DNA from 2 places in the Mesorhizobium sp. WSM4840 genome. Region 1 is predicted to be linked to the other one. Evidence: predicted binding sites of a transcription regulator. Region 1 holds the regulator's gene; the other holds the start of a gene.
The links. Region 1 encodes LexA, which represses DNA repair genes until DNA is damaged. Its sites were predicted from a motif close to TGTTCNNNNTGTGTTCNG; they were not measured.
Positions count from the first base shown of each region.

Region 2: AC0L3I_RS25725 (PA0069 family radical SAM protein) is a predicted target of LexA. The motif match lies at 3,291-3,308, and genes of this name have one in related genera.

Region 1 is NZ_JBVVQD010000005.1:163,487-168,269, reverse strand. It holds gene AC0L3I_RS09820 (ComEC/Rec2 family competence protein) at 1-2,085, shown strand, start outside; gene lexA (transcriptional repressor LexA) at 2,079-2,816, opposite strand; gene AC0L3I_RS09810 (molybdopterin molybdotransferase MoeA) at 2,921-4,126, opposite strand; gene moaC (cyclic pyranopterin monophosphate synthase MoaC) at 4,129-4,623, opposite strand; gene trpC (indole-3-glycerol phosphate synthase TrpC) at 4,690-4,783, opposite strand, start outside.
Region 2 is NZ_JBVVQD010000022.1:82,372-87,154, reverse strand. It holds gene AC0L3I_RS25740 (F0F1 ATP synthase subunit B) at 1-444, shown strand, start outside; gene AC0L3I_RS25735 (F0F1 ATP synthase subunit B) at 455-946, shown strand; gene AC0L3I_RS25730 (ribonuclease HII) at 1,211-1,906, opposite strand; gene AC0L3I_RS25725 (PA0069 family radical SAM protein) at 2,062-3,216, opposite strand; gene AC0L3I_RS25720 (glycosyltransferase) at 3,368-3,874, shown strand; gene AC0L3I_RS25715 (cyclase family protein) at 4,063-4,783, shown strand, end outside.

The DNA of each region.
Region 1 (4,783 bases):
GTCGTGGTCCTCACGGCATTGTGTGCGGCAGTGACACGCTCATGGCGCAAAACGCATCTGTGCTTCATGGCAGCGTTGCTGTGCGCACTCGGGCTACTCGCCGCCAAGGTTGAAACCTGGCGCGTGGGAACGCAGATGCTCGGCTCGGAAATCCAGACCCAGCTCACCGGCCGTGTCGTTAGGCTCGATCAGATGGCGAACGGCCGGATCAGGCTGACCATCGACGTGATGTCGACCGCCCGGCCGACACTGCGTTATGCGCCGGAACGTGTCAGGGTTTCGGCACGCAAAATTCCCGCTGAGATGACCGCAGGCTCGGTGGCAACCGGCTATGTGAGGCTTCTGCCTCCGACTGGCCCGGTTAGGCCGGACAGTTATGACTTCTCCTTCGACAGCTATTTCGCCGGTATCGGTGCCAGTGGCTTTTTCCTCGGCAATCCGAAGATCGTCGTTTCCGAAGATGCACCGTTCGCCGCGCGCATTTCTTCCTCGATCGAAAAGGCGCGTGAAACCATCGCCGACCATATCAGGGACAGCATCGGTGGCGCCGAGGGGGAGATTGCCGCCGCGCTGATCGTCGGCGTGCGTGCCGGCATTCCCGAAGAGATAAACGAATCGATGCGGCGCACCGGCATCTACCACATCATCTCGATTTCCGGCCTGCACATGGCGCTTGTCGCCGGCACCATCATGGGATTGCTGCGCGGCGCCTTTGCGCTGGTTCCCGATTTTTCGTCGCGCCGGCCGGTCAAAAAATATGCGGCTGCTGCCGCACTCGTTTCCATCGCTGCCTATCTGATTTTTTCCGGTATCGTGGTCGCGGCTGAACGCAGCTTTATCATGCTGGCGGTAATGCTTGTCGCCGTGCTGTTCGACCGGGCGGCACTCACCATGCGCAATCTGGCGATTTCGGCCATCGCCGTCATCGTCGTGTCGCCGCACGAGGTGGTCGGCCCAAGCTTCCAGATGTCCTTCGCCGCGACCGCTGCTCTCGTGGGCGCCTATGCCGGCTGGTCCGACTATCGTGCCGACAAGGCCACCGCGCCGCCACAGCGACGGTCAACGATCGCTTTCGTCACGCGAAAACTTGCCGCTGGGACAGGTACCATCGCAATGACCTCCATCATTGCCGGCAGCGCCACCGCACTCTTCGCCATCTGGCACTTCCAGCGCGTCTCGCCGCTCAGCCTGTTCGCCAATCTGGCCGTCATGCCGATCGTCACGGTCGTGATGTTCCTGGCCGTCGTCAGCGCCTTGGCAATGCCGTTCGGCTTCGACGGCCCTTTCCTATACATGATGGGCAAGGGGCTGACGGCCATGATTGCAATATCGGGATGGATCTCCGAGCGGTCGCCGGTCGATGCCGTCGGGCTGATCTCGTTGCAGTCGGTTCTGCTGGTGACGGCCGCCCTGGTCATCGCCACGATGGCAACGACATGGTTGCGGCTTGCGGCACTTCCCTTTGCGCTCGCCGGCCTGCTGACGATTTCCGAGACGCGCACCCCCGACGTGCTGATTTCGGAAGATGCGCATCTGGTGGCGCTGCCGATCGGCGGCGGCGAACTTGCCGTCAACCGGGTGCACTCGAACGAATTCACCACCGACAACTGGAAACATGCGCTGGTTTCAGCGACCATTGTCGAGCCGGAGACATTCGAAAAAGGAGACGTGCGGTTCGACATCGTCGACCCGGCCGACCTGCCGCCGGGAGCGCCCTTCTACTGCACTGCCGGCCTGTGCCTCGCCCGGCACCAGTCCGGCGCGATCATCGCGCTCGCCGACGACCGCAAAACCGCACGGCCAGCCTGTGCCTTTGCGGATTTGATCGTCATCGATGATGCCACAGCCTATTATAATCCCTGCCGCAATCCGCTGGTTCTCGTCGTCACCAAACGGCAGCTCGCTCGCATGGGCAGTGCCGCCGTCTTTTTCGATCCGCTATCTGCGACGACGCGCGCAGAAATCCGTTTTGCCGTCAGACAGCCCTATAGGCCTTGGCATGAGCAGCGGAGATTTTCGCGCGAGGCGAGGGGCCTGCCGCCATACCGCAGGGCCGAGAAACCCAAAAAGCCTGCCGTTCAGTAACGCCGGATCAGTCCGACGAGCTTGCCTTGCACCTTGACCCTGTCCGGCCCGAAGATGCGCGTCTCATAGGCCGGATTGGCGGCTTCCAGTGCGATCGAGGCACCTTTGCGGCGGAACCGCTTCAGCGTCGCTTCCTCGTCGTCGACCAAGGCGACGATGATCTCGCCAGGCTGGGCGGTGTCGGCGTTGCGGATGATGACCGTGTCGCCGTCGAAAATGCCGGCCTCGATCATCGAGTCACCCTTGACCTCCAGCGCGTAGTGCGTGCCGCCGGTGATCATGTCCGGTGGTACCGAAATCGAATGCGTCTGGTGCTGGATGGCGTCGATCGGCACACCGGCAGCGATGCGGCCCATCACCGGTATGGAGATGGTGGCAACGACGTCGTCGTCATTGCCGGCTGCGGGCATGCGCGAAGGCGCCGGCTTGATCTGTCGTCCGAGGCTGCCCTGCCCAAGGCTGCCCTGAATGACGCTTGGCGAGAATTTGCGCGCCGCATTGAGGCCGGGCGCGATCGAATCGGGCAGGCGCAGCACCTCCAGCGCGCGGGCGCGGTTGGGCAGGCGGCGAATGAAACCGCGCTCCTCCAGTGCAGTGATCAGCCGATGGATCCCCGACTTCGAGGCGAGGTCGAGCGCTTCCTTCATCTCGTCGAACGAGGGCGGAATGCCGCTTTCCTTCAGCCGCTCGTGGATGAACATCAGCAGTTCATGTTGTTTGCGTGTCAGCATCGCGACCCCCAACAGAATCAGAAAAACAAACCCAGAACAAACACTATCTGTTCCAGTTGTGTTCCGCAACCGTTTAAAATTTAATGAATGTGTTGACGTTTTGTTCAGCGTAGCATCAGCACGCTGCACGCGGCGCCCGTCGCGGCTGGGGGAGCGAACGGCTCGCGCACGATCAGCCCGTTGGCGTCGGCCAGCATTTTGAGCATCGAGGAATCCTGGATGCCGAACGGGGTCGCCAGCAGCGTGCCGGCTTCTTCGCTAACCACGGCGCGTACATAGTCCTGCCTGAGATCGTTGGCCGGCATGGCGGCGCCGAGCCGCGCCTGACGCATGTCCTGCCGGAAGGCGCGGCCGCCGAGCCGCGCAAGCAGCGGCGTCAGAAAGAGCTGCGTGCAGACCAGGCTCGCCACCGGATTGCCAGGCAGGCCGATGCAGCGGATGTCACCCAGCCGCCCGAACATCAGCGGCTTGCCGGGCCGCATGGCGATTTTCCAGAAATCGAGCGTCATGCCTTCACCGGTCAGCACGTCATGGACCAGGTCATGGTCGCCGACCGAGGCGCCGCCCAGCGTGACGATGACGTCGGCGCCTGCGTCGACCGCTTGTTTCACCAGCGTGGCGATCGCCTCCTTGCGGTCGGGGGCGATGCCGAGATCGAGCGCGCTGGCGCCGACCGAGCGGGCCGCGGCGGCGACGCCATAGGCATTGGACGAGATGATCTGGTCGGGGCCAAGGTCGCTGCCCGGCGGCAGCAATTCGTCGCCGGTGGCGATGATGGCGACCAACGGCCGTTTCACCACGCTGACCTGCGGGTGGTTGGCCGACGCCGCCAGCGACAATGCCGCCGGATCAAGCGGGCGGCCTTTCTCCAGCAGGACGTCGCCCTTCGAGAAATCGAGCCCGAGGCGGCGGATGTTGCGGCCTTCAACCGTCGACGCGGTCACTTCGATGCTGCCGCCGCCGAGGTCGCGGACATTCTCCTGGATGACGATGGTGTCCGCGCCTGCAGGAAGCGGCGCGCCGGTGAAGATGCGCACGGCCTGCGCCGGGCCGACTGTTCCGGCAAAGCCGCGTCCGGCCGGCGCCATGCCGATCACCGAAAGTCTTGCGGGCACGGATGCGACATCCTCGGCCCGCACGGCATAGCCGTCCATGGCGGACGCGTTGAACGGCGGCTGGGTGCGGAGCGCCAGGAGCGGCTCCGCCAGCACGCGGTCGGCGGCGTCCATCAGGGCGACGCTTTCAGCCTGCAAGGGCGCAGCATCCTCAAGCAGGCGCTCGAGCGCCTCGGCGACCGGAAGCAGTGCCATTATTAGCCTGCCCCCTTGGCATCCGCCTTGTAGTCGCCGGATTTGCCGCCGGTCTTTTCCGCCAGCCTGATGCCCGAGATCACCATGGCGCGGTCGACCGCCTTGGCCATGTCATAGATGGTCAGGCAGGCGACCGAGACGGCGGTCAGCGCTTCCATCTCGACGCCGGTCTTACCGGTGACGCGGGCCAGCGCCGTGACCTTCAGGCCTGGCAGCGTCGCGTCCGGTTCGATGTCAATGGATACCTTGGTCAACAGCAGCGGATGGCAGAGCGGGATCAGCTCATGCGTCCTCTTGGCCGCCATGATGCCGGCGATGCGCGCCGTGCCCAGCACGTCGCCCTTCTTGGCATCGCCGTCGAGAATCATCTTCAGCGTTTCGGGCCGCATCGAGACAAGACCTTCGGCGATTGCCGTGCGCGTCGTCTCCGCCTTGTCGCCGACATCGACCATATTGGCTTCGCCTTTCGCGCCAAGATGGGTGAGGGCGGCCGTCATCGTCAGGTCACCTTAGCGCGACGTGCGTCCGTCTGGACGCGCAAAGCACGCTCTAACACTTTGAATCTATGCATCGTGCTCTCCGAAAATCGATTCCGATTTTCGGGCCGATGCAATGGCGGGCGCATTGCCCGTCAAAAGCAGGCGCGTCGCAGTGGCC
Region 2 (4,783 bases), on a different contig from region 1:
GTGTGGCTGGCGATCACCTTCGGGCTGTTCTACCTGTTCCTGAAGAAGGTGGTGATGCCGCGTGTTGGCGGCATCATCGATGTCCGCAACGACCGCATCACCCAGGATCTCGATCATGCCGCCAGGCTGAAGGGCGAGGCCGATGCCGCCGTTGCCGCCTATGAGCAGGAACTGGCGGAGGCCAAGATCAAGGCCAATGCGATCGGCCAGCAGGCCAACGATGCCGCCAAGGCGGAAGCCGAGGCCGCCCGCAAGAAGGTCGAGGCTGCGCTCGACCAGAAGCTTGGCGAAGCCGAGGCTCGCATTTCGTCCATCAAGGCCAATGCCATGAAGGAAGTCGGCACGATCGCCGAGGACACTGCTTCGGCAATCGTCGAGGCGCTTGTCGGCGGCAAGGCCAGCAAGGCCGAGATCGCGGCAGCCGTCAAATCCGTGGCCCGGTGAGGAGCGCATTATGGACGCCACATCACTCGCGACGCTTTGGGCCACTGTTGCCCTCGTCATTTTTCTGGCCATTGCCGTCTACGTCAAGGTGCCTAAGCTGATCGCCAAGGCGCTTGACGCCCGCGCCGACAAGATCAGCAACGAGCTTGAAGAAGCGCGCCGGCTGCGCGAGGAGGCCCAGCAATTGCTCGGCCAATACCAGCGCAAGCGCAAGGAAGCCGAGCAGGAGGCCGCCGCCATCGTCGCCGCCGCCAAGCGCGAGGCCGACATGCTGGCTGCCGAGGCGCACAAGAAGACCGAGGATTATGTCGCCCGGCGCACCGCACTTGCCGAACAGAAGATCGGTCAGGCCGAGCGCGAGGCGATCAGCGAGGTGCGCGCCAGCGCCGTCGATATCGCCGTCGAAGCCGCACGCACGCTGCTCGCCGGCAAGATTGACGCAAAGGCGGGCGCCGACCTGTTCAAGGCCTCGCTTCAGGATGTGAAGTCCAAGCTGAATTAAGCGACTTCATCAGGAAGTCATCGAAGCCGCCCGGGAAACCTGGCGGCTTTTTTTGTTAGGCGAAAGCGCCTGAGCGGTAATCTCCCCCCTTGAGGGGGAGATGTCGCCGAAGGCGACAGAGGGGGTCGCCTCGGCTGGCGCGACGCGATATCGGATAATACGTCGAATGAGAGAGGAGGTTGGCGCTTCACGCGCTGCTACCCCCTCTGGCCTGCCGGCCATCTCCCCCTCAAGGGGGGAGAAAGCGCGACGATGGACCATCGCTTAATCCAGACCCGAAAAACTCTCTTCGTCCTGCACCTCGGTTCCGCCAAGCCGGAACGGTGCGAAGGACGCGCGGTGCAGCCGCGCCACCGGTCCATGCACCTCGATCGCGGCACGGTGGCGGACCGTGGCGTAGCCCATATGGAGTTCGAAACCGTAATGCGCGTGATGGCCGCCGCAGCCGCACATCATGCGGTCGCGCATCACCTTGGCGACGATCGACGCGGCGGCGATCGACTGCGAGCGCTGGTCGCCCTTGATCAGCGCTCTGCCTTCGCATGGCAGTCCGGGCGGCACGTCGCGTCCGTCGACCAGGGCCAGCTTTGGCTGCACCGAGAGCCCGACCAAAGCGCGACGCATCGCCTCGAGGCTTGCCCTGAGAATATTGCTGCCATCGATGCCTTCCGCGCCGACCGAAGCCATCGACACGCCAAGAGCGGAGCCGAGGATTTTCAGGAACAGCGCCTCGCGCTGCAGATGGCTGAGGCGCTTGGAATCGTCGAGGCCGTCGGGAATGTTGGCGGGATCGAGCACCACCGCTGCCGCCACGACCGGCCCGGCGAGCGGGCCACGGCCTGCCTCGTCCATTCCCGCCACCGGCCATAGGCCTTCGGCCATCGCCTTCGCCTCGAAAGAGAAATCGGGTCTCTCAACGATTTCGAAGAGAAGCGGAGAATCAGAACGCGCGCGAGCCATGTTGCGGCGAGGTTCGCATCGGCTCCGATTCTCCGCAAGCCCCTCCGGGTCGGGTGAGGCACCGGACCCGGAGGGCACCGTCTGCAAGCCCGGGGACAAGGACAGGCCGGACGGGATTTTTCATGTGCCGCCGGCAGCGGCGGCACACGATGTCTTCACAGCAGCATCAGTTGCTCGGTTGCCTTGGCCGCCGCAACGAACTGGTCGGTCCTGAGCGACCGCCGCTCGGCGTTAAGGCCAAGCCGTTTGGCGGCGATCTCGAAGCGCCGGCCGATCTGCCAGGCATAGGGGCCGGCGCCTTTCATGCGCTTGCCCCAATCCGAATCGTAATCCTTGCCGTCACGCATCGAGCGGATCAGTGACATGACGTGACGGTAGCGGTCCGGATAATGGCGCAGCAGCCAATCCTTGAAGATCGGCGCGACCTCCAGCGGCAGGCGCAGCACGACATAGCCGGCCTCGCGCGCTCCTGCTGCACGTGCCGAATCGAGGATGCGTTCCATCTCCTGATCGGTCAGGCCGGGGATGATCGGAGCGACCATGACCGAGGCCGGAATGCCGGCGTCCGAAAGCTGCCTGATCGCCTCCAGCCGCTTGGTCGGCGTCGACGCGCGGGGCTCCATCGTTCTGGCCAGCATCCGGTCAAGCGTCGTCACCGACAGCGCCACCTTGGCCAGCCCGCGTTCGGCCATGCGCGACAGGATGTCGATGTCGCGCGTCACCAGCGCGGACTTGGTGACGATGCCGACCGGGTGGCCGCGCGCCTCCAGCACTTCGAGGATCTCGCGCATGATCCGGTACTGCTTCTCGATCGGCTGGTAGGGATCGGTGTTGGTGCCGATGGCGATGGTGCGCGGCTGGTAGCCGTCCTTCGACAGTTCCTTGTCGAGTAGCCGCGCCGCATCCGGCTTGGCGAACAGCCTCGATTCGAAATCCAGCCCCGGCGACAGGCCCATGAAGCTGTGCGTCGGCCGCGCGAAGCAATAGACGCAGCCATGCTCACAGCCGCGGTAGGGGTTGATCGAGCGGTCGAAGGAAATGTCGGGCGATTCGTTACGGGTGATGATGGTGCGCGGCTTTTCGACCTGCACCTCGGTCTTGAAAGGCGGCAGCTCCTCCAGCGAGTTCCAGCCATCATCGAACACATGCCGGCTGACCGGTTCGAACCGGCCGGACGGGTTGATGCCGGCGGACCGGCCGCGATTGCGGTCTGGACGGATTCGGACGCCACTCTGCTCGATCATTGCATTGGCCATCTCGGCCCTTCCAGCCCCGAAGGCGGCAATGTCGGCACGTACGATCTGTTCCATTTTTGCCCTCTCCCAGGGACTGTCGGCTGGCTGTCGAATCGCTCTGTTCATGAAAATAATCCTATTTTATCCACCAGAACAAATCAAGAACATTTTTGCCATGCTACGCAAAAACTGGCACTGCGCCCCGCATTCCGCTATTCGGCTAACGATGCTTAGCGTTCTCATCCAGACCCTGAATGACGAAGAGAGACTTGCCCGCACGCTTGCCTCGCTGATTGGCGGCGCGGTCGAGGGCGTGGTGCGCGATGTCATCGTCTGCGACACCGGCTCGACCGACCAGACGTACCGCGTTGCCGAACATGCCGGCTGCCTTTATGTGGCGAGCGGCGGCATTGCCGCCGGCATCAGGCAGGCCAAGGGCGACTGGCTGCTGCTGCTGGAGCCGGGGGCGCGGTTGGCGGAAGGCTGGATCGACGAAGTCGTCGCCCACACGGCCCGGCAAACCATGCCGGCGCGGTTTTCGCGGGCGCGCGGCAGTCGCGTGCCGTTCCTGTCGCGGGTGTTTTCGGGAAACCGGGCTCTGGCCGAAGGGCTGGTGATCAGCAAGCGTCAGGCCGCGGCCTTATCGAAAAACGCCCGCAGCGCCGAAGCCATCGCGCGCGGCCTTTCGACCAAGAGGCTCGACGCCGAAATCTGGGTGGCGCCGGCGAAGTGACGGTCGTCACTCTCCCCATAGCGGGCGAGGGAACGTCGCGTCCTTCGTTAGGGTGAGGCGGCGCGCAAGCCGTGGGCGGAAAGCGGCATGATGGAATCCGCATTGGCGCGATACTCTTGGGAGGAATGCATATGCTTGTCGTCCTGCGGGAAACTCGCGATACTCAGCAATATTCGGGGAGATTGCAGATGAATGTATCTAAATTCGTTCGTATCGCCTCGCTGGCAGCCGCTTGGTCAGTGCCGGCGATCGCGGTGGCGCAGGAATCGTCGCTTTGGTCGGTTTATGAGAACACGCTCAAATCGGCCAAGTACATCGATCTGACCCACGCCTTCGAGCCGGTGCAGCCCGTATGGCCGGGCTTCGCCAATGCCAAATTCAAACCGGCTGTCGCCGGGAAGGACATCGAGGGCTACGTCAAGGCCGGCGAAGAGTTCACCTATGACAAGCATGGGTTCGTCGGGAGCGCCTACGAATTGTCGACGGACCAATATGGCACGCAGCTCGATCCGCCCTCCCACTGGAACCCACTCGGTGCAACGATCAGCGACCTGCCGGCCACTTATGCCGTGCGGCCGCTCGTCGTGATCGACATCAGCGGCAAGGTGCAGACCGACGAAGGCTATCACCTCCAGGTCGCCGACATCGAAGAATGGGAAAAGGAGCACGGCCGCATACCGGAGGGTTCGGTCGTCTTCGTGCGTTCGGATTGGTACAAGAAATGGTCCGATGCCGCCCGCTTCAACCAGAAGCCGTTTCCAGGCGTCAGTTTGGACGCGCTGAAGTTCCTGCATCTGGAGCGGAAGATTCTGTTTCATGGTCATGAGCCGCTCGACACCGACACCACGCCCAATCTCGAGGGCGAACATTGGCTGCTTCACAACAATTTCACGCAGGCAGAAGGTGTTG